DNA from 3 places in the Comamonas trifloxystrobinivorans genome. Region 2 is predicted to be linked to each of the others. Evidence: riboswitches for the same ligand, from Rfam matches in the RefSeq annotation. Region 2 holds a riboswitch; each other region holds the start of a gene.
The links. Region 2 has a riboswitch for cobalamin ahead of ACFIQF_RS00280 (TonB-dependent receptor). Riboswitches for the same ligand answer to the same signal wherever they lie in the genome.

Region 1 (10,039 bases), on a different contig from region 2:
CTTCATCACCAACGCCGAGCCGGCCGTGGTGGTGTGCTCGCCGCAAAACTTTGGCTGGGTCTCGAAAATTGCTTTCCAGTGCGGCACGCGAAGCGTTTTCACACTGGGCGAAGACCGCAGCGGCACCTTGTTGGAGCGTGCGGTGCACTGTGCCGAGGAGCACGAGCCAGCCGTTAAAACCGCAGATGACATGGCGGCCATTCTCTACACCAGCGGCACCACGGGCCGCAGCAAAGGCGCGATGCTCAGCCACGGCAACCTGCTGAGCAATGCGGTGATGCTGAAAGACTATTGGGGCTGGGAAAAAGGCGATGTGCTCATCCATGCGCTCCCGATCTTCCACGTGCACGGCCTGTTCGTTGCCATTCACGCTGCACTGCTCAACGGCAGCAAGATGCTCTGGTTCGCCAAGTTCGAGCCCAAGGCGGTGATCGCGGCCATGGCGCGCGCCACGGTTTTCATGGGCGTGCCCACCTTGTATGTGCGCATGCTGGCGGAGCCGGCACTCAGCAAAGAGAGCACCAAGCACATGCGCTTGTTCATCTCGGGCTCGGCGCCGCTGCTGATCGAGACTTTCCGCGAGTGGCAAACCCGCACCGGCCACACGATTTTGGAGCGCTACGGCATGAGCGAAACCATCATGCTGGTCTCCAACCCTTACCGCGCCGACAGCCGTTACAACCACCAGGACGAGCGCCGCGGTGGCACCGTCGGCTTTCCGCTGCCCGGCGTGGGCGTACGTGTGCATGGCGACGATGGCCAGGCTTTGCCGGTGGGTGAGATTGGCAATATCCAGGTGCAAGGGCCCAACGTGTTCAGCGGCTACTGGCGCATGCCGGAGAAAACGGCCGAAGAGTTCACCGCCGATGGCTGGTTCAAGACCGGCGACGTGGGTAAGCTCGACGAGCGCGGCTATGTGACGATTGTCGGCCGCAGCAAAGACCTGATCATCTCGGGCGGCTACAACGTCTATCCGGCCGAGATCGAAGGCTATATCAACGAGCTGCCCGGCGTGGCCGAAAGTGCGCTGGTAGGCGTGCCACACCCGGATTTTGGTGAAGTCGGCGTGGCCGTGGTGATTGCCAAACCCGGCCAGAGCCCGGATGCGGACGGCATCATCAGCACGCTGAAAAACCAGCTGGCCAATTTCAAAATCCCCAAGCGCTGCTTTGTGGTGGCCGAGCTGCCTCGCAACACCATGGGCAAGGTGCAGAAAAACCTGCTGCGCGCGCAGTACCAGGATCTGTTCAAGGCCTGAATCCGGCCACAGCCGTCAGCCCAGCTGGCGGCTGCAATGGTGTCCATGGACGCAAAAAAGAGAAGGCCGGGAGCCTTCTCTTTTTTTGGGGGGTTGGGCGCGTGGGCCTGTAATTGTGCTTATGCGATCAACGCAGTACCAGCACTGGCACCTTGGCGTGCGTCAGCACATGCTGGGTTTCGCTGCCTAGCAGCAGGCGCTTGAGGCCTTTGTAGCCGTGCGAGGCCATGACGATCAGATCGCACTTCTCGCTGTCGGCCACTCGGAGCAGCGACTCGGCCACCAGATCGGACTGCACCACCAGGGCCTTGACGGGCACACCCGCGCTGGCGCCTTCGGCCACCACTTTGTCGACCACGGCCTGCGCCGAATCCAGCCAGCCTTTTTGCACCCGGGCGATCTCGGCCGGATCAGCATTCGTGCTGCCTTCAAAATAGCTGCGCGGATAGTTGGGCGAAATATTGACGGCGGTGACTTGCGTCTTGCCCAGTTTGGCCAGTGCCAGTGCGTGTTGCACCGCTTTGTTGGACAGTTCCGATCCGTCGGTGGCAAGCAGAATATGGTGGTACATCAGCAGCTCCTTTTTGGTGTGGGCTAGAGCACCCGCCGGGAAAAGTTGGCGAGCACTGGTTGCAGCGAGCCGATCACCTTAGCGCATGCATAACTACCAGACTTTGCGCCAAATCAGCACTGATGCAGGTGTTTTGGCGCTGTGATTACACGCCGCAGTGCTGGTTGTTAACCAGCGCATGGAGTTTGTCCGTATCCAGAATACGGACGTGGCGCTGCTTGACTTCGATGATGGCTTCTTCGGCGAACTTCGAGAAAGTGCGGCTGACGGTTTCGAGCTTCAGGCCCAGGTAGCTGCCGATCTCTTCGCGCGTCATGCGCAGGATCAGCTCGGACTGCGAGAAGCCGCGCGTGTGCAGGCGCTGCACCAGGTTCAGCAGGAAGGCGGCCAGGCGCTCTTCTGCACGCATGCTGCCCAGCAGCAGCATGACGCCGTGCTCGCGCACGATCTCGCGGCTCATCACCTTGTGCACGTGGTGCTGCAGCGCGTTGACTTCGCGCGAGAGCTCTTCGAGCGTGGAATAGGGCATGACGCAGACTTCCGCATCTTCCAGCGCAATCGCGTCGCAGGAATGGCGGTCGTTGACGATGCCATCCAGCCCGATGATCTCGCCCGCCATCTGGAAGCCGGTGACCTGGTCACGACCATCTTCGGTGGCGATGGTGGTTTTGAAAAAACCGGTGCGGATCGCATAGAGCGAGTTGAAAGCCTCGCCATTGCGGAACAGGGCGGTTCCTCGTTTGATTCTGCGGCGGGTGGCAACAAGCTCGTCAATACGATCCATTTGATCGGATGAAAGGCCGACGGGCATGCACAACTCGCGCAGATTGCAGTTGGAGCAGGCCACTTTGATCGCGTTGGGTGTCATGTGTCAATATCCGGTTACAAAAAATTGTGTAGAAACAAAGGTTCCACACTTAGCCTCATTGTGTACGGAGGCGTAAAAATGATCCTTGACATAAGTCAAGGACATGGGCGTCCGCTTGCGGCACATTGCAGCTTCTAAAAGAAGAGAGATCATGATGGCCTTGACCCCCGACTTGCTGCGCCGGTTCGATGTATCCGGCCCGCGTTACACTTCGTATCCTACCGCAGACCGCTTTGTTGAAGCCTTTGATGCGGATGGCTACCGACGAGCGCTGGAGCAGCGCAGTGCTGGTTTGGGTAGCCGTTTGGTGCCGTTGTCGCTGTATGTGCACATACCGTTTTGCGAGTCGCTGTGCTACTACTGCGCTTGCAACAAGATTATCACCAAGCACCCCGAGCGCGCCGACGAATACCTGGACTATCTGGAGCGCGAACTCGATTTGCAGTTGGCGCATTGCCGCAGCAATCAGCCTGTCAGCCAGTTGCATCTGGGTGGCGGCTCGCCAACCTTCCTGAGTGATGAAGCACTCACACGCCTGATGGAAATGGTGCGTGCACGCTTTCAGCTGCAGCCGGGGGGCGAATACTCTATAGAGGTCGATCCCAGAACAGTGACGCCGGCGCGACTCCGCCATCTCTACAGTGTGGGCTTTAACCGTTTGAGCTTTGGCGTGCAGGATTTTGACCCGCAGGTGCAAAAAGCCGTGCACCGAGAGCAGCCCGCCGAGCAGGTGTTTGATTTGGTGGCGCAGGCGCGCGCCATCGGCTTTGAGTCCATCAATATCGATTTGATCTACGGCCTGCCGCAGCAAACACCGGCCAGTTTTGCCCGCACCATGGAGCAAGTCTGTCTGCTGCGCCCCGATCGCATTGCGCTGTACGCCTATGCACATTTGCCCGAGCGCTTCAAGCCCCAGCGCCGCATTGCTGTGCAGGAGCTGCCCAACCCGGTCGACAAGCTGTCCATGTTGGCGATGGCTTTGGAGAGTCTGCAGGCGGCGGGCTATGTCTATGTGGGCATGGACCATTTTGCTTTGCCTGGCGATGGGCTGGCCGTGGCCAAGCGCCAAGGGCGCCTGCACCGCAACTTTCAGGGCTACAGCACGCAACCCGATTGCGATCTGATGGCGCTGGGCGTGTCGGCCATTGGCAAAATCGGTGCCACCTACAGCCAGAACGCCAAAACGCTGGAAGAGTATTACGACCTGATCGACCAAGGCCAGATCCCCGTGGTGCGCGGCTTGGCGCTGGGCCGGGACGACATGCTGCGCCGCTGCGTGATCATGAGCCTGATGTGCCAGGGCACGGTGGTGCTGGAGTCGGTCGAGCAATCATGGCTGGTCGATTTTCGCCAGTACTTTGCCGCTGAGCTGGAGCAACTGCAGCCCTTGGTGGAGCAGGGCCTGGTCGAGATCACGCCAGAGGCGATCAATGTGACCGAGCTGGGCTGGTACTTTGTGCGCGGCGTGGCCATGGTGTTTGACAAGTATCTGCAAGCCGACCGCACGCGGGCCCGTTTTTCCAAAATCATCTGAACGAGTCAGCGCGGGTGGTGGGCCGCATGGGCTGCGGCTCAGCACCCGTTACGCTTCAGGCAGAAAGTGCCGCCAGGCTTTTGTACAGCATGTACATGGCCAGGCACAGCAAAATGCCGCCAAAGATTTTCTTGAGTTGCGCCACGGGCAGCTGGTGCGCCGCCTTGGCGCCCAGTGGTGCCGTCAGCACGCTGCAAACGGCTACGGCCACCAGGCCCGGCAGCCAGATATAGCCCAGCGAATGTGGTGGCAGGTTTTGCGCATGCAGGCCGGCCAGCATGAAGCCGATCACGTTCGTCACCGCAATCGGGAAGCCCAGCGCAGCGCTGGTGGCCACTGCGTTGTGGATGGGCACGTTGCACCAGGTCATGAAAGGCACGCTGATAAAAGCGCCGCCGGCTCCCACCAATCCAGATAAGCCTCCGATCACGCTGCCAGCCGCCAGTTGGCCGCCGGTACCAGGCATGGTGCGGGTGCTGCTTGGCGCGCTCGACTTGCGGAACATGCGCAACGCCGAGTAGCCGACAAACAGGCCAAAAAACAAACCCAGGTAAGTGCCTTTGAGCAAAGCAAAAATGCCCAGGCTAGCCACCAGCCCACCCAGCACAATGCCGGGCGCGAGGCGTTTGACGATGTCCCAGCGCACGGCGCCGCGCTTGTGGTGGGCGCGCACGCTGGAGACCGAGGTGAACATGATGGTGGCCATCGAGGTGGCAATCGCCATCTTGATCGCCAGCTCTGGCGCCACCGCCTGCGTGCCCAGGATGTAGGTCATGAAAGGCACCAGCACCATGCCGCCGCCAATGCCGAGCAAACCTGCCAGAAAACCGGTGATCAGGCCCAAGCACGAGAGCGGGAGCAATACGAGAGGATCGGTCATGGTGGGCGTTCGCGCAGGAAAAAGGCCACCTGACTCAGGTGGCCTGAAAGCCCCGCCGCAGCGGAGAGGAGAAGCTGACGGGTGGCAGCGCTGGAGGGCGGCCGCCCCAAATGAGGTGTTCGCAGCGGATCCACCGGACCGTCATCCTGAACCGGGGGTTCAGGTGGGCGAGGGCAACCTGTCGTTGGGTTCATCTGACGCGAGACGATCACGCTCAACAGGTGATGTACCAAGCCCGTGCTCGTAGAGCATTGGTTCAAGGAACTATAAAGTCCGGCAGGGCTGCGAACGCTTCCATTGTACCGGCTGGGGCCTGGTTGCCGGCCCAAAATGCCAATTCAATGTCCGAAACTGGGGCAAAAATAGTAGCAGCCAGTGCTTGATGGGAAAGCGCTGGCTGCTGGTTTTTTGCCAAATCCTTGCAATGGGCGGCAATCTGTGTTGCAACCGCTGCCCATGCGTGGGGATTGAGTGCCTCAGGAGGCGGCGGTGGCGTTGGCGGTTGCGGCCGCAGCCGTGTCGCTGGTGGCTGCGTCGAGGCGCTGCATGATAGCTTGCAGGCGCGGCTCGTCCCAGTTCAGCGATGCCTGGCCGCTGGCGGCAGCGGGCTGTGCCGCCGCTTCGCTGCGGGCCTGTTCGGCTTGCTGGTTCAGCTCGGTGTTCTGGGTTTTCAGGTCGAGCAGGTCAAAAGCCATGTTCAACGCGGCCAGCACGGCAATGCGCTCGCGGCCGCGGATCTTGCCGCTGTCGCGGATGCCGCACATGGCGTCGTCCACCTGCTTGACCGCTGCCAGCAGGCGCTCTTCCTGGCCTTCGGGGCAGCCCAGCATATAGCTTTGCTGCATGATGTGTACTTCAAGCTGCTTCATGATTCGTCCTGGTCAAAAGTCTTGGGCAGGCGTTCGATCAGCGCGTCCACGCGCGAGCGGGCGGCTGTCAGGCGCGATTGCAGGGAGTCGCGTTCCTGGGTGAGGGAGGCCATCTGCTCTTGCAGTTCGGCGTGCGCGCGTTGTAGTTGTTCGTGGCGGGTCAGCAAGGCTTCCACCCGTTCCAACATCAGGTCCAAAGAAGGCGTAGTGACCATAGAGAGACAGTTTTTGATTGCGCAACAGTAAAGACGATAAAATTGTACCCGTTGGTGCTCGCCACGGTGGTTCACACCCTGGCAGTTCAACGGGAAGCAGGGGAGTTCGCTTGTGCCCTACAAGCCATGCCCAACCTGCGCTGCCCCCGCAACGGTAAGCGATCGATGGCTGTACGCCATCTGCAGCCGCAATATTGCCACTGAATACCTTGAACAAGTGTTTGGGAAGGCGCGCGCTGTGACATCGTCAGCCCGGATACCGGCCAACGCTGAGGACTGCGGTGCGTCTGCCTGACAGGCGTGCCGCTTCTGTTTTTCCCCATTTGCCGGCGGGGAGGCTGGCGCGGGGTAGTTATCGCCTGAGATTCCCATGAAATCCCACTTGCCGCTGGTGCGCCTGTCTGCGCCTGAGTCCGCTGTTGCCTTGTCCACCCTGTCTTTCTCGCCCCGGCGCGTAGCCCTGGCTGCCGCCTTGCTGGCCGCTGCCGGCGCCCAGGCCCAAGAGGCCGCCAGCGCGGATGCAACAGAGGGTAAAACCTTGCAGGAAATGGTGGTAACCGCCAACCGCATTGAGCAGCCGCTGTCGGATTTGACGGCCGACATGTCGATCATCGACGACAAAACCCTGCAGCGCCAAGGGCCGGGCGCCATCGCCGATGTGCTGGCGCGCGTGCCCGGCATCCAGATCACCCGCAACGGCGGCCCGGGCGCGGCCACTAGCGTTTTCATCCGCGGTGCGGAATCGCGCTTCACGGCGGTGTATGTAGACGGCGTGCGCCTGGATTCGCAATCCACCGGCGGTGCCTCCTGGCAGTCGCTGCCCTTGGCGCTGATTGAGCGCGTGGAAGTCTTGCGCGGCCCGGCCGCTGCCGTGTATGGCTCGGACGCCATGGGCGGCGTGGTGCAGATTTTCACCAAAAAAGGCGAAGGCGCACCCAAGCCCTACGTCGGTTTTGGCGTGGGCAACCGTGGTACCTACACGGCCGAGGCCGGCATCTCGGGCGGCGCAGGTGCTTGGGATTACTCGCTGGGCCTGAACCGCGCGCAGTCCGACGGCTTCAATGCCCGCAACACGGCCACCGCCAATCCCGACAAAGATGGCTACCGCAACAACGCCATCAATGCCCGCCTGGGCTACCAGATCAACAAGCAGCAGCGTCTGGAAGCGACCATGCTGGCCAGCGATATGAATTCCGGCTACGACACCAGCCAGCAAGACGACCGCAGCATCAACAAAATGTATGCGCTGGGCCTGAACTGGCAGTCGCAATGGACCGACAACTACAGCACCAAGCTGCAGTTCACCCAGTCGCGCGACTACTACGAAACCCGCCCCTCGCCCTACGAAACCGATACGCGCCTGCACAACTACCTGTTCCAGAACGAGTGGCGCTATGGCGTGCACACACTGACGGCTGCGCTGGAGCGCCGCGAAGACACGCTGGTCAACGGCGACATCAACCGCGACCGCAGCCAGAACGCGCTGGCGCTGGGCTACGGCCTGCACAGCGGTGCGCACACCGTGCAACTGAACCTGCGCCGTGATGACGACAGCGAATTCGGTGGCAAAACCACGGGCAGCGCGGCTTACGGCTACGAGTTTGCGCCCAACTGGCGCGCCACCGCCACGGTGGGCACGGCTTTCCGCGCGCCTACGCTGTACCAGCGCTTCAGCATGTATGGCGATCCGTCGCTCAAGCCCGAAGAAAGCAAGAACGCCGAACTGGGCCTGCGCTGGGCGCAAGGCAGCAACAGCTTCTCGGCCACCGTCTACCGCAACAACGTCACCGAGCTGATCAACTGGGTCAGCAGCACGGGCACTTGCGCTGGCAACTCCGGCCCTTATGGCGGCTGCTACAGCAATGTGGGCCGCGCGCGCCTCGAAGGCATCACCTTGGCCGGCACCACCAAGCTGGGCCAGTTCAACCTGCGCGGCTCGGTCGATTTCCAGAACCCGCGCGACCGCGATACCGACAAGCTGCTGGCACGCCGCGCCAAGCGCTTTGCCTCGCTGGGCGTGGATACGCGCTTGGCTGGCTGGGATCTGGGGGCTGACATGCAGGCCACGGCCAAGCGTTTTGACAACGCAGCCAACACCAATGTGCTGGGTGGCTACACCTTGTTCAATCTGTCGGCCGCAACGCAGATCGCCAAGGATTTCAGCTTTATCGCCCGCATCAACAACCTGACCGACAAGAAGTACGAAACCGCGCGCACCTACGCCAACGAAGGCCGCAGCTTCTACGCCGGCATCAAGTGGATGCCGCAATAAGCCGTGACTGAAGCAGTGCATTCCTCTGCCGCAGCTGTTCGTTGCGTGGCGCTGCTGGTGGCAGCGCCGGCCTCCGGGCAAGGCAAAACCACGGTCACCGCTGCCTTGGCGCGGTTGCATGCCCGCGCCGGGCGGCGCGTGCAGGTGTTCAAATGCGGGCCGGATTTTCTCGATCCGCAATGGCACCGGTTGGCCAGCGGCCAGCCGGTACACGCGCTGGACCGCTGGATGAACGGCGATGCCGATGTGCGCGCACGCCTGCACCAGGCCGCGCAACACAACGATGTGCTGCTGATCGAAGGCGTGATGGGCTTGTTCGACGGTGCCAACAGCGCCGCCGAGCTGGCCAAGGCGTTGGGCGTGGCGGCCATCGTCGTTATCGACGCGGCGGCCATGGCCGGTACCTTCGGTGCCATCGCTTATGGCTTGCAGCATTTTGACCCCGGTTTGCAGTTGGCTGGCGTGCTGGCCAACCGCGTGGCCAGCGCCCACCACGGCAACTTGCTGCGCGAAGGCCTGCGCGACCCGGCTCTGTGGCTGGGCGCCATGCAGCAGGTGCAGCGCGAAGGCAGTGCGCCACGCGCCAACCTGCTGCCAGAGCGCCACCTGGGCCTGATCGCGGCGCACGAGCTGCCCGATGCCATGCAGCGCCTAGACGCCGCTGCCGATGTGCTGGCGCAAACCCCGTTGGGCCAACTGCCTTGGTCTGAATGGCAAGCGCGCTGGTCGGTTGATTTTGTGGCGCCGCCTGCTGTGCCTGCCGTGCCAGAGTTGCTGGCCGGCAAGCGCATTGCCGTGGCCCGCGATGCGGCTTTCAGCTTTATCTACACCGCCAACCTGGAATGCTTGCAAGCCATGGGCGCCGAGCTGGTGTTTTTCTCGCCGGTAGCCGGCGAGCGCTTGCCCGCTTGCGATGCCTTGTGGTTGCCCGGCGGTTACCCTGAACTGCATTTGCCCGCGCTGCAGGCCAATGCTGGCCTGCAGCTCGATCTGCAATCCCACCTGGAGCAGAACAAGCCAGTCTGGGCCGAATGCGGCGGCATGGTGGCGCTGGCCGAAGGCCTGACCGATCTGGAAGGCCGCTGGCACAAACTCTGGGATCTGCTGCCCGCGCAAGCGCAAATGCAGCAGCGCCTGGCCGGCCTGGGCATGCAGCAACTGGCAACGCCTTGGGGTTTGCTGCGCGGCCACACTTTCCACTATTCGCGGCTGGAGAGCGAAGCTGCCACCTTGGCGCGCAGCAGCCGCCCCGGCCAAGCGCCTGAAGCAGGCAAGGGCGAGGCGCTCTACAGCCACGGCAGCATCCACGCCAGCTACTTCCACGCCTGGTTTGCCTCTTGCCCGCAGGCGGTGGCCGCTTTGCTGGGTGCGCCGCAAACGGTGGTCGATGCGCAAGCCTGGCAAGCCGCCGTGCCCACGCTGACTGAATAAGATGGCGGCCATGGCAGACCACCTGTTTTATCCAACCGGCGCAGCGCTCAAGCTCTTGCTGTTGGGCGGCCAAAAATCGGGCAAATCGCGCCAGGCTGAGCTGTTGGCACGCCAATGGCTGCAGGCCGATGCCTCACACCG
Region 2 (10,039 bases):
CCGCAACATCAAGGGCGAATACCTGGGCGCCTGCCCGGCGGGTATCACCCCCGGCACCCGCGTCTTCGAAGGCGGGCAGTCCATCAATTTCTACGACATCACCGGCATCGCGCCCAAGTAAGCGCAACGCCCTCAGCGCATCAGCCCGGCCCTGCCGGGCTTTTTTGTGCTTTTCGATCCAGCGCAAAGCGGCTGCAAATAGTTGCTGGCCCGCTTGGCTTTTAGCCCTTGTTGGGCACTTGAGCTTGGGCGCGGCGCTATCATCTTGGCCCCATGCCACAGCAATACCTCACCGCCGCGCTTTACCAGTTCATCGATTTGCCAGAATTTGCGGACTGGCAGCAACCCTTGCAAGACTTGTGCGATGCGCACCACGTCAAAGGCCTGCTGCTGCTCGCCCATGAAGGCATCAACGGCACGATTGCCGGCCTGCCCGATGATGTGCACGCGGTGCTGAACTGGCTCAAGCGTGATGCGCGCCTGGCCAACCTGGTGCACAAAGAGGCGCTGGCGGCCAGCAACCCGTTCTACCGCATGCGCGTGCGCCTCAAGCGCGAGATCGTCACGCTCGGCGTGCCCGAGCTGAACCCGGCGCTCAATGCGGGCCAGTACGTCAAGCCCGAGGACTGGAACGCGCTCATCAGCCAGCCCGATGTGGTGCTGGTGGACACGCGCAACGATTACGAAGTGGGCATTGGCAGCTTTGACGGCGCCATCAACCCGCACACCAAGAGCTTTACCGAGTTTCCGCAATGGGTGGCCGAGCAGTCGCAGCCCGGCGGCGTGCTGCACGGCAAAGACAAGATCGCCATGTTCTGCACCGGTGGCATCCGCTGCGAAAAGTCCACTGCGTTCATGAAGACGCAGGGCTTCGACAACGTCTACCACCTACAAGGCGGCATCCTCAAGTACCTGGAAGAGATTCCACAGGCCGAATCCATGTGGTGGGGCGAGTGCTTTGTGTTTGACGAGCGCGTCTCCGTCGGCCACGGCCTGCAGCGCGGCCCGCACCAGCTGTGCCGCAGCTGCCGCATGCCGCTGGGCGAAGCCGAGCTGCAGCACCCGCACTATGTGCGCGGCGTAAGCTGCCCGTATTGCCACGGCACGCGCACGCCCGAGCAAGAAGCCGCTTTGGCCGAACGCCAGCGCCAGATGGATCTGGCCGCCAGCCGAGGCGAATCGCACCTGGGCCACACCCAGGCCAGCTCGCAGCAATCGCGCCAGCAAAAAGCGGCCGAGCAGCTGGTGGCGCTGCAAGGTTTGCCGGTGCTGTACTCGTTCCGCCGCTGCCCTTACGCCATGCGCGCGCGCCTGGCTTTGGCGCAGGCCGGCGTGCAGTGCCAGCTGCGCGAAGTGGTGCTCAAAGACAAGCCGCAAGCCTTGCTGGACGCATCGCCCAAAGGCACGGTGCCGGTGCTGGTGCTGGCCGATGGCACGGTCATCGAGCAAAGCCTGGAGATCATGCTCTGGGCTTTGCGCCAGAACGATCCGGACGGCTGGCTCGCACCCACCGCAGGCAGCTTGGACGAGATGCTGGCCCTGATCGCCCGCAACGACGGCGAGTTCAAACAAGCGCTGGACCGCTGCAAGTACCCCAGCCGCTACCCCGAAGCTGATGCAGCCGCCGCGCAAGCCACGGCGCAGGCTTTCCTGAGCGGCCTGAACGAGCAGCTCGCTGCCACCGGCTATTTGTTTGGCCGCGACCCGAGTCTGGCCGATATGGCGATCCGCCCGTTTGTGCGCCAGTTCGCGGGGATCGACGAGGCCGCCTGGGCCGCAGCTCCCTGGCCACATTTGCAGGCCTGGCTGACGCGCTTGACGGATTCGGCGTTGTTTGAGCTGGTGATGGACAAGTATCCGGCTTGGCACGCTGATGAGGCGGGCGTGCTGTTTCCCGCGCCCTCGGTGGGTGAGGACGTGGCGGCCAGCGCTTGAGTCTTCGCGACGTTTTGCGTGTCGCGCAGATGGATGGCATGATGTTCTAACTGGCGTTGTGCTGCCTGCCTGGCGGCGGCTGGCCGGGACTCGCCCCGGCAGGCGACCTAGCTTTTTGCTGCACGGCAAAAAGCTAGGGGGAAAAAACGTGCCCTGCATCCAGCGTCCCTGACCGCCCCGCGAAGCGGGGCAATCAGGGCAACCTGCGGCCACAGCAAACACCGGCGTGCGGCATAACTCGCTGCACGCCAAGGCGTTCCGCTCAGACAGATGCCGCAAGTCAGAGCACGATGTTTGGCTGTCCTGCGGCAGCCAAATCGCCGGCGTTTGCTGCGTCCGCAGGCGCTGGCTGAAGGGGTGGAGGAAACATCCAAAACAGCCAACGGCCTGCGAGAGCTGCGCCCGTTCACTACTCTCTCCTTCCGCCAGAATCTGAAAGCACGAACAACCAAGACCTGCCAGTTCTGCAAGGACCGACAGGTCTTTCTGTTTTTACTTTCAATCCCCCAGATCACCCTGCCCCAACCGATGCACACAATGCGCACGCGCCAAAGTGCCACCATCCAGGTGAGAGCGCAAAACGCCAACAACGCTATCGGCATCGAGCCTTCCATACCAAACGCCGTCGGGGTAGACGATCATCAGCGGGCCGTGGTTGCAGGGGTATTGGCAGCTGGTTTGCAGCAGCTCGGTGCTTTTTTTCAGCTGCGGGTCGGCTTGCACGGCTTTTTGTAAGAGCGGCCACAGGGAGACCGAGCCTTTGGCGGCGCAGCGGGGGCCGGTGCACCAGAGCACATGGCGGCTGTGCTCGGGAACTTCGCTCCAGGCGAGCGGGTCAGTTTGCCAGTCTTCGCTGAACTGGGTTTGTGCCACGCCAGGCAAAGCGGCAGCGGCTTGCACTTGCGCCAGCAGCAGCTCGGCCAACTCGGGCGCGCTGCCCAAGGGTTCGGCAAATACCACCTGCGGGCGCGCAGCAGGCGGCTGCTGCTCCAGCCAGCGCATGGCCAGTTTTTCGAGCCAGCGGCGCAGAGCGGGTTCGTCGGGCACAAACACGGGCTGGATGGTGATGCGCTCCAGGCCTTGTGGCAGTGCGGTCAGCAAGGCATTCAGCGCCTCGGGCAAAGCGGGCTGGGCGCGGTCCACAAAGGCCAGCGCTACCGGCACTTCGCCGGCTTGCTGCTGGCATTGCTCGCGCAACGCCTGCAGTTCGTTTTTGGCGGCCGAGCCCAGGCCGCCGCGGCCCAGCAGCAAAATGGCGTGGCGGCTAGCGCTCATGGGAAGCCTCTCTCCAATAGCTCACGCGGGGTTTGCCGTGATGCGGGTCGGCATCAATCGCGGCTTGCACGTCGAACAGCGTTTGCACGGCTTCGGCCGTCAGCACTTGTTGCGGGGCGCCCTGTGCAATTACCTCGCCAGCGCGCATCAGGTACAGGCGGTCGCAGTACTGCGCGGCCAAGTTCAGATCGTGGATCACCACCACCACGGTGCAGCCCGAGCCGCGCAGCCAGTCCATCAACTCCAGCTGGAACTGGATGTCGAGGTGGTTGGTGGGCTCGTCCAGAAAAATCAGCTGCGGCTGCTGCGCCAGCGCACGCGCCAACACTACGCGCTGCTTCTCACCGCCCGAGAGCGAGGCCACGCACTGCCCTGCCATGTGGCTGGCGCGTACGCTGGCTAGCGCATCGGCCACCACAGCGCGGTCGCGGGCGCTGTCTCGCCGCCAGCGCGATTGGTGGGGTAAGCGGCCCATTTGCACAAACTCTTGCACCGTGCAATCGAAATCGGTGCGCTCTTGCTGCGACACCACGGCCACTTGCTGCGCAAAAGCGCGGGCCGAGAGTTGCCAGATGTCTTGCCCCAGCAAACGCACCTGGCCACCCGGCTCGGGCTGCAGTGCGCGGTAGAGCAAGCGCAGCAGGCTGGATTTGCCGCAACCGTTGGGCCCGACAATGCCCACCATTTCGCCCGCCTGCACATGCAGCGATACGCCGCGCACAATCGGCCTGGCCTTGACGCCATGGCCGGCGCTCCACGACAGTTGCTGGGCTTGCAGCATCACACTTGCCTCCCCGGCGCATCGGCCGTGCGGCGCCACAGCATGCCGATGAAAAACGGCCCGCCGATCAGCGCGGTGATCACGCCCACCGGCAGCTCCATGGGCGCAAACCAGGTGCGCGCCAGCACATCGACCAGCACCAGAAAACACGCGCCCAGCAAGGCGCTGACGGGCAAGACCCGGCGGTGATCGCTGCCCACCAGCATGCGGGTGATGTGCGGGATGACCAGGCCGACAAAGCCGATCACGCCGCTCACCGCCACCATGGTGCCCGTCATCACCGACACCACCACAAACAACTGCATGCGCAATTGCCGCACCGCCACGCCCAGGTTGGCAGCGCCTTCGTCGCCCAGCAACAAGGCGTTCAGCTCGCGGGCGCACAGGAGCAGCCACAACAAGCCTGCCAGCAACACCACGGTTGGAATGCCCAGCGCACGCCACTGCGCGCCAGCCAGGCTGCCCAAAGTCCAGGTGAGCAAGGCGTTGGCCAGCTCACGCTGGCCGGCGGTCAAGGTGATCAGGCTGGTGATGCCCATGAGCAAATAGCCGACCGCCACACCGCTCAAAATCAAGCGCGTGGCATGCAGTTGCCCTTGTTGCCGCGCCAGCGCATACACAAGCACCGTAGCGCCCAGCGCGCCCAAAAATGCACCGGCGGTGATCGCGTATAAACCCGCCACCGCCAGGCTGCCATAGGCCAGTACCGACACCGCGCCCACCGATGCGCCGGACGATACGCCCAGCATGTACGGATCGGCCAGCGGGTTGCGCACCATGGCCTGCATTACCACGCCCACCACTGCCAAACCCGCGCCCACCAAGGCCGCCAGCAGCACGCGTGGCAAGCGGATCATCCAGACGATCTGGTAATGCTGGCGCTGCGCAGCGCCCTGCCCTGTCACTGAACCATCGGCTTGCAGCCCCAACAGCGCAGCCACTTGCTCGCTCACAATCGCCCACACCATGCCCACGTTGATCGATGCCGAGCCCCAGGTGATTGCGCCCAGCACGCACAGCAGCAACAAGGCCGCCAACAGCGCCAGCCAGGCCGGCAAAGGCCATTCGTTGCTGTGCCAGTGAAAACGGCTGGCGTTGCAGCTCATGGCTGGCTTTCAGGCGTTGCCGCCTTGTTGGCAGGCGGCGCAGGCCACTGCACCGGGTCGATGCGAATCTGCCGCTGCGGGTGCAAGGCTGCTGCCAGGCGCTGCGCGGTTTCGATATTGCGCGGGCCGGGCGTGGCCTCGGCGTAGCTCATCACAAAAAAGCGCCGCTCGCGGATGGCGCTGACCTCGGCCAGCTCGGGGCGCGAGAGCAGAAAATCGATCTTGCCTTGCGCACTGGGCGTGCCGTAGTCGATCACCACAATCCACTCCGGATCGCGGGTGATCACATCTTCCCAATTGCCACGCGGCCAGTTGCGCTCCAGGTCGTCAAAAATATTGCTGGCACCAGCCGCTTCCAGCATGGCTTGCGGCATGCCCAGGCGGCCCACGGTTACGGGGATTTTTTCGCCGCTGTCGTACACAAATACCCGTGGGCGCTCAAGCTCGCCCTGCATCTGCTGCGCCAGGCTGTCTATGCCTGTTTGCAGGCGTGCAATTTTGGGCGCGGCCTGCTGCTCCACATCGAATATCTTGGCGATATTGCGCAGATCCACCAGCATGTCGCCCAGCGCAATCTGGCTGCGCTTTTGCACATGTACGCAAGATTCGCTGATCACATACGAGGCCACGCCGTGGCTGGCCAGCAGCTCGGGCGTCACGCCACCGGGGCGGAAGCCGTAGCTCCAGCCGGCAAAAACAAAATCGGCGCGGGCATCCAAAATTGCCTCCAAGCCCATGCCTTGTGGCGACAGGTTGGGCACTTTCTCCAGCCAGGGCTTGGCCTGCGGGCTGATCTCCTTTTGCGCCTGAATGCCGGAGTAGCCCACCAGCTTGTCGCCCAGGCCCAGGTAGAGAAACATTTCGGTGATGTTGACGTCGTGCGTCACCGCCCGCTGCGGCACGGCCTGGTAGCGCTGCGACTGGCCGCACACATCCACATCCACCGCAGCGCGTGGCTGCGCTGGCACCAAGGCCGCCACCTGCGTGGGCGGCTTGGCGTTGGCCTCGTCGGCCCGCTGCCCGCAAGCGGCCAAGCACAGGGCGGCGGCCAACGCGCCCAGCACGCCAACACTGCGAAAGCTGTTTCTCACCTGCATGGTTTCAGCCCCCGGCCTCAAAAGCGCACATGCGCCGTCAGCTCCCAGCTGCGGCCTGTGCCCAGCAACCACTGGCTGCGGCTGTAGGCGGCGCTGGCGTAGAGCTTGTCCGTCAGGTTGCGGCCTACCAGACTCAGCGTGGTGGAGCGGTTCAGGTTCCAGGCCAGCACCGCATCTGCCACGGTGTACGAAGACAGGCGCGAGCTGTTCGCGTTGTCGCTGTAACGGTCGCCCACATGGCGCAGGCCGAGCGACGCACGCCAGTCGCCGCGCTTGTAATGTGCCCAGGCGTTGGCGGTGATGCGCGGCACATTGGCCGGCCGGTTGCCCGCGCGGTCCAGGCCGCTGGCGCCTTCGAGCAAGCGGTCAAACTGGGCGTCGGTATAGGCCAGATTGCCTTCCAGGCGCCAGGCGGGGTTGGCGTCCCACACGGCAGCCAGCTCCACGCCTTTGGACGACTGCTTGCCGCCCTGCACCGATTCGGCCGGCCGGTCCGGGTTGCGCGTGATGATGTCGTTCTTGCGAATGTCGAAAAGCGCCAGCGTCCACTCGCCCCGGCCGTCGGCCAGCTGCTGCTTGATACCCACTTCCAGCTGGCGCCCCTTGCTGAGCGTAAAGCCGCTTTGCGATTGGCTCAGTGACAGCAAGCTGGTGACCGGATCGTGGCCGGTGCTGGCCTGCGCATACACGCTGGTGTGCTCGCCCAGGCGCCGCGTCAGGCCCAGGCGGGCCGAGGTGCCGCCCAGCTTTTTGTCAAAGCCGCTTTGGCTGAGCAGATCGCGCCGGTCAAAATCGTAGAGATCGCGGCGCACACCGGCCAGCAGCAGCCAATCGGCGCTCAGCTTCCAGGCGTCTTCCAGGTAGAAAGCATGTTGCTTGATGCGCGAGGACATGCGCGGCAAATACGGGTCGGCGCTGCTCCAGTAACCGTTGCTGCCGCCGAGCACCGGCACTTGCGATTGGCCGCTGTAAGGCGAATTGCTGCTGCTCGTGAATTTGGCCTCAGACACATCCCAGCCCAGCGCCAGCTCGTGCGCACCGGCCTGCAAAACCGCACCCAGACGGTTGCCGGTTTGCTCCAGGTCGTGGCCAATCTCCAAGTAGTCCGAGCGGTTCATCACGCCAGCGCGCGGGTCGTAGGCATAGGCCTCGATGTTCTTCCAATGGCGGTCGGCCTTCAGGTGGTACACCTCGTTGCGCAGCAGCACGCCGGCTTGCGGCGTCCACTCGGCCTTGATCTTGTAGCGCTCGTCCTGGTAGTGCACATCGCTGTCGAGAAAGTTGAAGTTGCGGTCGCGCAAGCTGCGGACAATCTTGCCGTCCACCACGGGCGAGCCAAAGTAGCGCTCGGGCTTCTGGTCGCTCACGTCGGCCGTCAGATCCACGCGCAAATCGCTGCTGGCTTGCCAGCGGATGGCGCTCATGAGTTTTTTGCTGTCGCTGTTGCCCAGCTGGCGTTGGCCGTCGCTGCGCTCGCCGTACACGTCGAGCCGGTAGCTCAGGCTGTCGCTCAGCGCGCCCGTCGTGCCCAGGCCAGAGCGCAGGCTGCCGTGCGAGCCCGCGCCCAGCAGCACCTCGGTGCTGCGCTCGCGGCTGGGCTGTTTGCGCACCGCGTTGATGGTGGCGCCCATGGTGCCGCTGCCGTACATGAGAGAGGCCGGGCCACGCAGCACATCAAAGCGCTCGTAGCCCCAGCTGCTGTTGGGGTAAGCCACGGTGCCGGCGGCCACGCCCTGCACCAGGCCGTCTTCGGCCACGCCTACCGAGTTGACGCCGGCAAAACCCCGGCTGGAAAAAGCCAGGCCGCCATTGCCGGGCTGGCTGTTGGCGCTCAGCCCCACGGTGCGCACCACCGAGCCCACCACGGCGTAATCAGCGCGCTCTTCCAACTGCGTGGCAGTGACGGTGCTCAGGCTGGCGGGCAGATCTTGCACGCTGATGTTGAGCTTGCTGCCCGAGGTAGCAGGCAGCGCCAGGCTGTTGCGCTCGGGCGCGTCGCTGGTCACCAGCACCTCGGGCAAAGTGACTTCGGCCAAAGCCAGCGCTGGCATACCCAGCAAAGGGCTGGCGCAGCACAGGCGGCTGAGCTGGCGCGTGAATGAATTGGTGGTTGGGCGAGTGCGTTTGCGCGCAGCCAAAAACAGCCGGGCGACCGGGCGCAAACGGAAAGAGGGAGAGAAAGCAGCGTTCATGAGATCAGGAGTCAAACTGCCTGATGTGGGGGCTGCTCTGCGCCCGACCCTGCCTGCGAAAAACGAAACCAGGGACGAGCGCAAGACCGCCCGTCCACACCCCGCAGACAGTTGGGAGAGCGCGCCCCAAAGGGCACGCCACGGCTAGACACAGGCCGGTCTCCGGGCTTGCAGGTCGGGGCGCGTTACCCCACCAGCATTTCGCCTTCCCAAACCGCGCCGCCCGCAAGGGCAAACGACTGGTTCAGTGGCTGGGCCCCTAAGGGCCCGAGAAATGCGGCTCCTGCCTACCGTTGCGGGGGCAGCCAAGGCTTGCGGCATAGCGCCGGCACCTTGTTCCCGTTTCACTTGCCGTAGCAAGCACCTGTGGATAGGCTTTCAAAAAAAGCATGCCGAGTTTAACAGTTGGCCAGGCGCGTGGCCGCCAAACTCAGGCGCGGATCAGCTCGGCCCCCCATTCCTGCGCCAGTTTTGGGCAGCGCTGCAGCTGCAGCCACTGCGTATCGAAATCGATCACCGTAATTTGATCGGCCTGCTGCGGCCGCGGCGGCAAGCTGGCAAAGCGGCCATCGCTCAGCAGCCACAGGCAGGCGTGCAGCGGCGCTTGCTTGCGCATGGTGCGCAGGCTCTCGTCCAGCAAGGCCAACGCGCTTTCCAAGGGCGTGCCACCACCGCCGCTGATCGGCTCAATCCAACCCGCGTTGAACGCCTGTGCCTTGAAGCTGCGGTGCAGCAGCTGCGCGCCCGTGCCGCTGAAGCCGATCACGCACAGGCTGTCGCGGCTGCGGTAAGCCTGTTCGGCCAGCGCCTGCAAATAGCCTTTGGCCAGCGCCAGCTTTTGGCCGCGCAGCATGGAAGACGATTGGTCCAGCAATACACAGTGCACCAGCTTGGCGCCCGATGCCTGCGGCCGGTAGCGCAGGTGCTCCAACGCCAGCGGCTGCGCGCCTTTGGCGGCCAAGGTCTGCGGCCAGTCCAGCCGTTGGCGCGCCGGCGTTTGGGCGCGGCCTGCGCCGCTGGTATTGCTGGCGCGCCCCAGCTGGGCCCGGCCGTCCTGGCTGGCGCGCATCAGGCTTTTTTTGGCAGGCCCGGCCTCCAACCGGGCACGCTGTGGATGGCGCTGGCTTGCGGCGCGGCCATGCCGCCCCAAGCATCACCGCCTTGGCTTCCAGACGCTGTTGCATCATCGGCGTGTGCATCGCCTTGGCCGTTGTTTTGGCTGGGCGGTGGCTCGCTCGGTGGCGGGTTGCTCGGTGGTTCGGCTTGTTGCGTATCGCCCGCAGGCGTTGGCTTTGGAGCTTGCGCATCCGCGCTGCGGCGGTGCGCCAAAGCCAGCTCGGCCACTTGCTGCACATCGGCCAAGTTCACTTGCGTGCGCCCGGCCAAAGCCGCGCTAGCGCGTGCAGCGCGCAGCATCACCAAATCCGCACGCACGCCTTCCACGCCGGCTTGTTGGCACAGCTCGGCAACCGCGTCGTGCACGGCGTCCGGCCAGGCCACGTTTTCCAAATTGGCGCGGGCGGCCAGCAACTGCGCAGCCAATGCGTTTTGTTGCTCTGCATGGCGCTGGCAAAAAGCTTGCGGATCGGCGTCAAAAGCCATGCGTGCCAGCACAATGCGTTTGCGCGTGGCCACATCGGGCACATTCGGCAG
Region 3 (10,039 bases), on a different contig from region 2:
CAAGGGAGGTCTGCGCTTCGCGCAGATGCCTGGAGGCTCGTTTTTCAATTGGCGTTGGTGGGCATTGCATGCAGCTGCTGGCCGGGTCTCGCCCCGGCGGGCGACCTTCTTTCTTGCTGCACGGCAAGAAAGGAGGCAAAGAAACGTGCCCTACATCCAGCGTCCCCGAAAGCTTCGCGGAGCGAATCTTTCGCGGCAACCTGCGCTCGAAGCAAACGGCGGCGTGCGGCATAACTTACTGCGCGCCAAGGCGCTCCGTTCGAACAGATGCCGCAAGTCAGAGCACGAAGTTTGGCTGTCCTGCGGCAGCCAAACCGCCGCCGTTTGCTCCGATCGCAGGCGCTGGCTGAAAGGGGTGGGGGACAGCCAACAGCCAACAGCCAACAGCCGGAACATCCAACGGCCTGCGAGAGCTGCGCCGTTTCACTCCCTCTCCCGCTGGCGGGAGAGGGTGGGGGCGCCCGGCTAGGGGTGAGGGTGGTACTGCCTTACCGTTGGCATGCGGTCTGCATTTGGGCGGTGTACGCCCCAGCTCTCTCCCGAGGGAGAGGGAGAAAAACTGCCAGCCATCGTTAACCACCTTCGTTCTTCCACGAAGCTATCCCGCTCCCACCCCTTTTGCATGCGCCGAGGAGCACAGGGCGTGGGCTGGCAGTTGCACCGCAGAGTGCAACTGCTTCGTGCTCTGACTCACCGTGTCTGTTTGAACGGAGAGCCTTTGGCTCGCAGTGAGTTTCACGGTGCAGGCCACGCCCGAGCACTCGCAGGTTGCCCTCTTGAATTTCGCCAAAGCGAAATTCAAAGGGACGCAGGCAGCAGGGGCCGCCTTGCTTTGGTTACTTTCATTGGCGGCGCAATGAAAGTGACTGCGCCGCCGGGCGCACATCCCGGCATCTGCGCGAAGCGCAGACCTCCTCGCAGAGAAAACGAACGCTCACCGCTACGCGTTCGCCTCTACCCGCTGACTACCATCTGGCGCTTTGCCGCCAAGGCAATAACCATAACGGCGCTGGAGCGTTTGCGTGACGATATGGACGGTTACGCTGCCAGCCGTTTCCCCGATCGCAACCGGCCGCAAATCCAGCACATCACGCTGTTTCGCTACCGCGAGGCGCTGCCTTGGCAGCCGCTGGTGCAAGCCTGTAGCGCCTTGTCGGCCTGGCAACAAACCTGGCGCATCGACCAGCTGGAGCTGGTGCATGAAACGGCTTACCCCTTGTTGGCAGGCCGCCTGGTAGGCGCTTTGCCCTTGCGCGACTGACTCTCTGCTGGCGCCGCATTGCGCCAAAGCTCGGGCAAGCCACACCCGCATCACGATCTTTGGGCCGGGTGCCAAACCCGGCGTAGAATCCACTCCCACAACAGGTGCTTCCAGGCGCGTTCTGCGCTGCGAAGTGAAACGGGAAGCAGGTGCGTGGCCTTTACACAGAAGGCTGCAATGCCTGCACTGCACCCGCAACGGTAATCAGAGACGTTGCACGCAAGCCCAGGCGCACAGCCGGGCAGCCACTGCGAAAGCGGGAAGGCGCGTAGCAAACACAGCTGGCAAAAGCCCGCTGAACTCTGAGAGTCCGGAGACCGGCCTGGTGTTTTCAAGGCGCAGCGGGAGTGCATGTGACCTGATGGGCAGCCACGTCCGCATTGCGGGCAGCGGCTGCCGGTCTTTGTCTCGTCCAGATTTCTATCTCTCCTTCTGCACATTTTGTTCATGCGGCCCGGGTGGTGGCCGCAGCGACTGTGGGTGCTGCATGGCGCGAGAGCTTCTGTCTCTATCTTCTGAGTGCTTTACGCTAAGGCGTGAGCGTGGTTATTGTGCTTTTTGCATGCTGCGGCTGGCCGGGTTTCGCAACGCGGCTTGCGCGTTGGGCTTCATCTGCGCAGCCCAACCATGAACCCATCCTTCAGCGTTCAAGGCTGGTGCCCCACCGCCTGGCAACCCATGCAGGCGCAAGACGGCTGGCTGGTGCGCGCGCGTCCGCCGTGTGCGGCCATTACTGCGGCGCAATGGCGCGTGTTGGCTGAGTTGGCGGTGGCGCATGGCGACTCGCAGTTGGAGCTTACGCGCCTGGGCAATGTGCAATTGCGTGGCGTGGCCGAAGCCGGGCTGGGCAGTTTGCGGGCCGCGCTGGTGGCGGCCGGGCTGGTGCCTGCGCAGGCGGATGCTGATCTGGCGCCACCCGTGCACTGCACGCCGTTTTACCGGCCGGGCGATGCAACGCATGCGCTGGCGTTGCAGCTCTCGGCAGCGGTGCAGCAACAGCTCAGCCCGGCAGCTTTGCAGCGCTTGGGCCTGGCGCCGCTGCCCAGCAAGTTTGGTTTGCTGGTGGATGACGGGCAGCAGCGGCTCAAAAACACGGGTGCCGACATTCGGCTGTGGCTGGAGCCCGATGGGCGTTACGCGCTCTGTGCCAGCGGCGCTTTGGAATGGCTGCCGTTTGAGTGTGCAGAAGACGCTGTCAGCACCGCCATACAGCTGGCCCGCTGGTTTGCGCAGCAGCGCATGCAACACCAGCCGGCGCCAACGCGGCTGCGCAGTTTGATTGCGCATTACCCGCGCAACACGCAAATACACCGTGAGGTAGCTGCGGCGGCCAGCGCGCTTGCAAGGCCTGTTTCATTGCCTGCCGATGGCGTGTTGATTGGCGCGTCACTGGGCCGCGTCAATGCGCATGCCATGTTGGCGGTGCTGCAGCATCTGCCCGAAAGCGCACCATTGCGCGTTACGCCTTGGCGGTCGTTGTGGGTGGATGCGGCGCTGGGCCAGGCTTTTCAAGACCCGCAGTACTGGATTACCGAAGCCGACGACGTGCGCTTGCGCGTTTCGGCCTGCACGGGCGCGCCGCGCTGTGCGCAAGCGCATATTCCGGCGCAGGCGCTGGCTATGGAACTGGCGCCGCATGTTCCCGCAGGCAGCCATTTGCATGTCAGCGGCTGCGCCAAGCGCTGTGCGCTCGCTGCCGATGCAACGGCAGAAATCAGCGCTGTCTTGCAGGGCGCTTCGGTCCAGCTTTTTCTCCGCTCCAACAGCAGCCATGCTGCGCCGCCCGTCTGCCTCATACCTGATGCGTTGCGCGCCGCGCCCCAACAAATACAACAACTGATCCATGACCTCCACGCTTAAGCACAGCTACGAAACCAGTGGCGCTGCCATCTACCGGCAGTCTTTTTCCATCATCCGCAGCGAGGCGGATCTGCAGCGCTTCTCGCCTTTGCAAGAGCGCGTGGCCTGCCGCATGATCCACGCCGCCGGCATGGTGGAGCTGGCGCAGCACATCCATTTTTCGCCCGATTTTGCCGAGGCAGCGGAGGCCGCATTGCAGCGCGGCGCGCCGATTTTGTGCGATGCGCGCATGGTGAGCGAAGGCATTACCCGCGCGCGTTTACCGGCGCAAAACGCCATCATCTGCACCTTGCAAGACCCGCATGTGCCGGCGCTCGCTGCCGACATGGGCAACACCCGCAGCGCGGCGGCGCTGGAGCTGTGGCGCGAGCATCTGGCTGGCGCGTTGGTGGCCATTGGCAATGCGCCCACGGCCTTGTTCCACTTGCTGAACATGCTGCAAGACCCGGCTTGTCCGCGCCCGGTGGCCATCATCGGCTGCCCGGTGGGCTTTGTCGGCGCGGCCGAATCCAAGGACGCCTTGCGCGCCTGGGGCGGCGTGCCGTATGTCATTGTTGAAGGGCGGCTGGGTGGCTCGGCCATCACCGTGGCGGCTGTCAATGCGCTGGCCAGCGCGGCAGAGTGAGGGGGTGGCGATGACGAACCTAGGCAACATCATCTGCGTCGGCCTCGGGCCGGGCGATCCAGACCTCATCAGCGTCAAGGCCGACCGGCTGCTGCGCAATGCGCGCCATGTGGCGTTTTTCCGCAAGCGCGGCCACCCGGGCAAGGCGCGGCAACTGGTCAATGGCATGCTGCATGCCGAGGTCACCGAATACCCAATGGAGTACCCGCTGACCACTGAAATCCCGCACGACGACCCGCGCTACATCGCGCAGTTGTCGGCTTTCTACGCGCAGTGGCAAGTGCGCCTCACCGAGCTGGCACGCACCGAGCAAGTGGTGGTGCTGTGCGAGGGCGATCCGTTTTTTTACGGCTCTTTCATGCACTTGTTTGTGCGTTTGCGCCAGGCGGGCGAGGTGCCGGTGGAGGTGCTGCCCGGCATACCGGGCATGGTCGGTTGCTGGCATGCCACCGGCATTCCCATGACCTGGGGCGACGATGTGATGAGCGTCTTGCCCGCCACCTTGCCCGACGAGCAACTGCGCCTGCATGTGGCGCGCTCCGATGCGCTGGTTTTCATGAAAGTGGGGCGGCACCTGGGCCGCATCCGGGCGCTGCTGGCCGAGCATGGCAAGTTGGACAACGGCTGGCTGGTGGTCAACGGCACCATGGCGGACCAGCAAGTCATGCCGCTGCGCGACGCGCCTGAGCGCTGCCCGTATTTCGCCATCGTCATCGTGCATGGCCACGGCCGGCGCCCGGCCAACGACATGTGAGAACGCCACCATGCCAACACAACAAGCATGCCTGAGCGTCGTGGGCCTGGGCCCCGGCGCAGACGAGCTGGTAACGCCACAAGTGCGCGCCGCCATTGCCAACGCCAGCGATGCGTTTGGCTACTTTCCCTATATCGCCCGCTTGTCCGGGCTGGAGCATTTGCAGCTGCATGCCAGCGACAACCGCGAAGAGCTGGACCGCGCCCGTGCCGCACTCAACACGGCCGCACAAGGCCGGCAGGTGTTGATGCTGTCGTCTGGCGACCCAGGCGTGTTTGCCATGGCCAGCGCCGTGTTTGAGGTGCTGGACCACGCTACGCCCGAGGAGCAGGCGCGCTGGGCCGCTGTTGACGTGCAAGTGCTGCCCGGCATCACCGCCATGCTGGCGGCGGCCGCGCGTTTGGGCGCACCGCTGGGGCATGACTTTTGCACCATCAACCTCTCCGACAACCTCAAGCCGGCGAGCGTGATCGAGCGCCGCATCCGCCTGGCAGCGCAGGCGGATTTTGCAATGGCTTTTTACAACCCCGCATCCAAAAACCGGCCGCAAGGTTTTGAGCGGGCTTTGCGAGTGCTGCAAGAGGAATGTGAGCCGCAGCGCCTGGTTTGCTTGGCGCGCAATGTCAGCCGCCCGGACGAAAGTTTTCAAGTACTCCGGCTGGAGCAGGTGCAGGCCGACATGGCCGACATGCGCACCCTGGTGATTGTGGGCAACCGCTACACGCGGCAAGTGGGCCGGCATGTTTACACGCCGCGCAGTTATGCCGAATAAGCTCGCCAGTACTCCGGCGTTACACCGTGGCGGCCAGCCACTGCATCGCCTCGTCGGGCGTTTCACACAGCGTTCGGGCGGGCAGGCGCGGGCGCTCCACCATTACCACGGGCAGGCCCAACTGGCGTGCGGCTTCGATCTTGGCGTAGGTATCCGGCCCGCCAGCGTTTTTGCTGACGATGCGGCTGACCCGGTGCTGGCGCAGCAGGGTCAGCTCGTCCGCCAGCTGAAATGGGCCACGCGCTATGACCAGCTCGCAATTCGCGGCGGGCAGCGGAAAGGGTTCTTCCGGCGCATCAACCACGCGCAGCACAAAGTGATGGCCGCCAGCGCAGGGGGCAAAAGCCGCCAACTGCTTGCGCCCGATGGCAAGGAACACGGTGCTGCCGTCTTGCGGCAAGGCACTGGCAGCGGCTGGCATGTCGGCCACGGTCGTCCAGCGGTCGCCAGCCTGCGCTTGCCAGGCGGGGCGCTCCATGGCCAGCAGCGGCACACCCAGCGCGGCGCAGGCCTCGATGGCGTGGCTGCTCATCTGCGCGGCAAACGGGTGCGTGGCGTCTATCACATGGCTGATGCGGTTCTCGCGCAAGTACTGCACCAGGCCGGCCACGCCGCCAAAGCCACCCACACGGGTGGGCAGCGCTGGCGTGCGCCGGGTTTGCGTGGCGCCAGCGTAGGAATAAACAGCTGGCACGCCCGCAGCGTGCAGGCGCGTAGACAAAACATGGGCATCAAAAGTGCCCCCTAACAGGAGAACATGGGTCATGGCCAATCCGTGGCTTTCAATCATCGGCATGCATCCGTCCGGATTGGACGGTTTGAGCGCAGCCGCGCGCCGAGACCTCGATCATGCCAGCTTGGTGTTCGGCAGCCCGCGTCATCTGGCCCTGGCCGGCGTGGGCGAGCGCGGCCGTGCCTGGCCTGTGCCTTTCGATGTGGGGCCGGTGCTGGCGCTGCGCGGGCAGGCCTTGGTGGCGGTGCTGGCTTCGGGCGATCCGTTCCACTTTGGCGCTGGTGCATCGCTGGCGCGCCATCTGCAAGTGGGCGAATGGCGCAACCACCCGGCGCCTTCCACCTTTGCCTGGGTCGCTGGCGAGCTGGGCTGGTCGCAAGAGCAGACGCACTGCCTGGGCCTGCACGCCCGGCCTTTGCAAACGCTTGCGCCTTTGTTGGCGCCTGGCGAGCGTTTTATCTGCTTGCTGCGCGACGGCGCTGCTGCGGCTGAGTTGGCGCAGTGGCTGTGCGCCGCCGGTTGGGGAGAAAGCCCACTGTGGCTGGTGTCGCATGCTGGCGGGCCAGACCGCGTTTTGCGCTCAGCGTTGGCGAGCGAGCTCTTATCTTTGCTGGCGGACGATCCCGCAGCAGCACCGGTTGCCGCTGCCTTTGAGGCGCGTGGCGGCGCTGGTTTTGTGCGCGTGCCGGGGCGCAGCACAGCCACTTTTGCGCACGACGGCCAGATCACCAAAGACGCCGTGCGGGCCATGACGCTGGCCGCGCTGGCACCGCGCCAGGGCGAGCTGCTGTGGGATCTGGGCGCGGGCTCTGGCTCGGTATCGGTGGAATGGTGTCTGGCTGGTGGCCGCGCCGTTTGCGTGGAGCAGCATGCTGCGCGTGTTGCCAATATTGAGCACAACGCCCGCCAATTTGCTTTGCCCATGCAGGTAGTGCAGGGCGATTCGCGCACCTTGCTGCCCCAATTGCCAGGCGAGCCGCAAGCCGTTTTTGTCGGCGGTGGTTTTGACCAAGCGCTGTTTACCGTGCTTTGCGCAAGGCTTAAAGCGCCTTGGCGCTTGGTGGTAAATGCGGTAACGCTGGAGACGCAGGTCTTGCTGGCGCAACTGCATGGTGCCCATGGCGGCCGCTTGCAGCAACTGCAATGGAGCGAGGCTGTGCCGCTGGGCAAGCTGCATGCCTGGCAGGCCGCAAGGCCCGTGGTGCAGTGGGTTTGGAGCGCAGCATGAGCCCGCACACGCGCTGGCTCGTTGGCTGGGGTTTGCGTGCTGCGGCCGAGCGCGCCTCGTTTGCCAGTTGCTGGGCGCAGGCTTGCAGCGCCGTGGCTGGCTTGGGCGCCGGGCCTGCGCCAATCACGTTTGCGGTGCTGCCAAGCCGCATGCAAACACCGGCTTGGCAAGCGCTGCTGGCTTGGCAGGCTTCTGCTGTGCCGCAGGCGGAATGCTTGCAGATAGCCGAGGCTGAGATCAACCACGCGGCCACGCCACACCAATCCTCGCGGCTGCTGCAGCGCTTTGGCACGGGCAGCGTGTGCGAAGCCCTGGCCTGGTGCGCTGCGTGCCGCTTGGCTGGCCCGCAAGCTATCCATTGGGCTTTGCCGCGCATTGTGTCGGCCGACCGGCGTGCCACGCTGGCCGTAGCAGTGCTTGCGCCCGCAGGCTTGCCGCCCACACCAACTTTGACATCAGGAGTTCCATCGTGACCATCCACTTCATCGGCGCTGGCCCTGGCGCTGCCGACCTCATTACCGTGCGCGGGCGCGATCTGCTCGCTGCCAGCCCGGTGTGTTTGTACGCGGGCTCGCTGGTGCCGCCAGAGCTGCTGGCGCATTGCCCGCCGGGCGTGCATCTGGTCAACACCGCGCCGCTGTCGCTGCAAGACATTGCGCAGGAGATGCTGGCCGCCCATGCCCGCGGGCACGATGTGGCGCGCCTGCACTCGGGCGACTTGAGCATCTGGTCGGCCATGGGCGAGCAGCTGCGCATTCTGCGCGAGCACCAGGTGCCGTACACCGTGACGCCCGGCGTGCCATCGTTCAGCGCAGCCGCTGCCGCCTTGGAGGCCGAGCTCACCTTGCCGGGCGCTTGCCAATCGGTCGTGCTCACCCGCACCTCGGGCCGCGCCTCCAGCATGCCTGATGGCGAAACCCTGGCCGCATTTGCCGCCACTGGTGCAGTGTTGGCCATCCACCTTTCCGTGCATGTGGCCGAACAAGTGCAGCAAGAGCTGCTCGGCTACTACGGTGCAGATTGCCCTGCCGCCGTGGTGTGGCGGGCCTCTTGGCCGGATGAGCTGGTGCTGCGCACCACCGTTGGCGAACTGGCCAGCACCGCGCAAAGCAATGCGCTGCAACGCAGCGCCTTGATCTTGGTGGGGCGCACGCTCAACCAAGACAACTTCGGCCAAAGCCGCTTGTACGCCGACGATTACGACCGCCGCTACCGCCCACGTGGCGCCGAGCCGCGCTTCCCGGCCGGGACGGAAGGCCTGTGATGCTGGAGCTGCTGCTGATCGGCATAGGCACCGGCAACCCCGAGCACCTCACGCGCGAGGCCGAGCGCGCTATTGCCTCGGCAGACCTGGTGCTTTTGCCGCACAAAGAAGACAACAAAGCCGAGCTGGCCCAGGTGCGCCTGGCCTTGCTGGCGCAATTGCAGGTGCCAGCCAACCGCATTGCCCATTTCGACATGCCGCTGCGCCGCCAGCAAGGCGCCGATTACGACCAGCAAGTCGACGAATGGCACGACGCCATTGCCCAGCGCTGGCAGACCTGTTTGCGCGCCCATGGCCCTGCGGTTGCTACGCGCCCCCAGCGCGTTGCGCTGCTGGTGTGGGGCGACCCGGCGCTTTACGACAGCACCTTGCGCATTGCCGCCCGCCTGGGTTTGGCGCAAGAGCAAGTGCGTGTGGTGCCCGGCATCACCTCCATGCAAGTGCTGTGCAGCGCTCACGGCATTGCGCTCAACGGTATTGGCGAGCCATTCCTGGTAACCACCGGTCGCCAGCTGCGCGACACAGGCTGGCCGCCAGGTGTGGACACGCTCGTCGTCATGCTTGACGGGCAATGCTCCTTCCAGCAAGTAGCGCAAGAGCCGGGCGCCACCATCTACTGGGGCGCCTACCTGGGCATGCCGCAGCAGTTGCTGATGCACGGGCCTTTGGCGCAGCTGGCGCCGGGGATTGTGCAAGCGCGGCAAGCGGCGCGGGAGCGGCATGGGTGGATCATGGATATTTATTTGTTGCGGAAAGGGGGCTGACTGGGCTGAGTCAGCGGGGCAGGTTTTGATTGCTTGCAGCTGCTGACCGGGGCTTGCGGCGGACGCGTGGCGGCGAGCCACTGTTGTCTCTACAAGGAGGTCTGCGCTTCGCGCAGAAGCCGGGATTTCGCCCCGGCGGGCGACTGACTTTCTTGCTGCACGTCCGGTGTGCCGGCCCAGAAGAAAGTCAGCAAAGAAATGTGCCCTACATCCAGCGTCCCCGACCGCCCCGCGAAGCGGGGCAATCGGGGCAACCTGCGCTCGAAGCAAACGGCGGCGTGCGGCATAACTTACTGCGCGCCAAGGCGCTCCGTTCGAACAGATGCCGCAAGTCAGTTCACGAAGTTTGGCTGTCCTGCGGCAGCCAAACCGCCGCCGTTTACTCCGATCGCAGGCGCTGGCTGAAAGGGTGGGGAGGGACATCCTGAACAGCCAACAGCCCGCGAGAGCTGCGCTCACTGATCTCGGTATATGCGTGGCGCTGCCATCCACTCACGGCGCAACGCGCCATGCCATAACATCGATTTCTGCCGCGTTGGCAGCCCTGGGGCGCGCTTTTGCAAACCGCCAAATCAACAGTGCTATCCCATTGCATGGGCATTGCAGGCGGCAAGGCGAGCAATGCAAATGAAAAACTGCACAGGGCGAACCGTGCGCAGTGGCAGTGTTTTGCGGCTGTAACGGGCGCTGCGCAGGGCGTGTGCAGCGCCTTTTGCTCAGGCGCGGCGGCGCAGCACGCCTGCGCCCAGCACTGCTGCGATCAGGCTGAGCAGCGCCA

Region 1: it holds a riboswitch for cobalamin, as region 2 does, so the genes downstream of both, ACFIQF_RS12570 (TonB-dependent receptor domain-containing protein) here and ACFIQF_RS00280 (TonB-dependent receptor) in region 2, are expected to answer to the same signal.
Region 3: it holds a riboswitch for cobalamin, as region 2 does, so the genes downstream of both, ACFIQF_RS22460 (nitrite reductase) here and ACFIQF_RS00280 (TonB-dependent receptor) in region 2, are expected to answer to the same signal.

Annotation. Positions count from the first base shown of each region.
Region 1 is NZ_JBHZGV010000009.1:153,685-163,723, forward strand. Features, by position in the region: gene ACFIQF_RS12535 (malonate--CoA ligase) at 1-1,258, shown strand, start outside; gene ACFIQF_RS12540 (universal stress protein) at 1,386-1,829, opposite strand; gene fnr (fumarate/nitrate reduction transcriptional regulator Fnr) at 1,975-2,697, opposite strand; gene hemN (oxygen-independent coproporphyrinogen III oxidase) at 2,849-4,231, shown strand; gene ACFIQF_RS12555 (sulfite exporter TauE/SafE family protein) at 4,287-5,111, opposite strand; gene ACFIQF_RS12560 (cell division protein ZapA) at 5,588-5,980, opposite strand; gene ACFIQF_RS12565 (DUF904 domain-containing protein) at 5,977-6,195, opposite strand; cobalamin riboswitch at 6,231-6,477, shown strand; gene ACFIQF_RS12570 (TonB-dependent receptor domain-containing protein) at 6,566-8,467, shown strand; gene ACFIQF_RS12575 (cobyrinic acid a,c-diamide synthase CobB) at 8,471-9,898, shown strand; gene ACFIQF_RS12580 (bifunctional adenosylcobinamide kinase/adenosylcobinamide-phosphate guanylyltransferase) at 9,909-10,039, shown strand, end outside.
Region 2 is NZ_JBHZGV010000001.1:56,371-66,409, forward strand. Features, by position in the region: gene ACFIQF_RS00245 (DUF3617 domain-containing protein) at 1-121, shown strand, start outside; partial or broken gene trhO (oxygen-dependent tRNA uridine(34) hydroxylase TrhO) at 274-978, shown strand; gene ACFIQF_RS00255 (glutathione S-transferase) at 1,252-1,935, shown strand; gene ACFIQF_RS00260 (CbiX/SirB N-terminal domain-containing protein) at 2,434-3,210, opposite strand; gene ACFIQF_RS00265 (ABC transporter ATP-binding protein) at 3,200-3,991, opposite strand; gene ACFIQF_RS00270 (FecCD family ABC transporter permease) at 3,991-5,097, opposite strand; gene ACFIQF_RS00275 (ABC transporter substrate-binding protein) at 5,094-6,194, opposite strand; gene ACFIQF_RS00280 (TonB-dependent receptor) at 6,212-8,386, opposite strand; cobalamin riboswitch at 8,523-8,769, opposite strand; gene ACFIQF_RS00285 (vWA domain-containing protein) at 8,817-9,455, opposite strand; gene ACFIQF_RS00290 (magnesium chelatase ATPase subunit I) at 9,455-10,039, opposite strand, start outside.
Region 3 is NZ_JBHZGV010000024.1:55,856-65,894, reverse strand. Features, by position in the region: gene ACFIQF_RS22465 (hypothetical protein) at 1,031-1,261, shown strand; cobalamin riboswitch at 1,357-1,601, shown strand; gene ACFIQF_RS22460 (nitrite reductase) at 1,889-3,121, shown strand; gene ACFIQF_RS22455 (precorrin-8X methylmutase) at 3,105-3,746, shown strand; gene cobI (precorrin-2 C(20)-methyltransferase) at 3,757-4,500, shown strand; gene cobJ (precorrin-3B C(17)-methyltransferase) at 4,511-5,272, shown strand; gene ACFIQF_RS22440 (cobalt-precorrin-6A reductase) at 5,292-6,038, opposite strand; gene cbiT (precorrin-6Y C5,15-methyltransferase (decarboxylating) subunit CbiT) at 6,037-7,233, shown strand; gene ACFIQF_RS22430 (cobalamin biosynthesis protein) at 7,230-7,706, shown strand; gene cobM (precorrin-4 C(11)-methyltransferase) at 7,703-8,497, shown strand; gene cobF (precorrin-6A synthase (deacetylating)) at 8,497-9,261, shown strand; gene ACFIQF_RS22415 (hypothetical protein) at 9,978-10,039, opposite strand, start outside.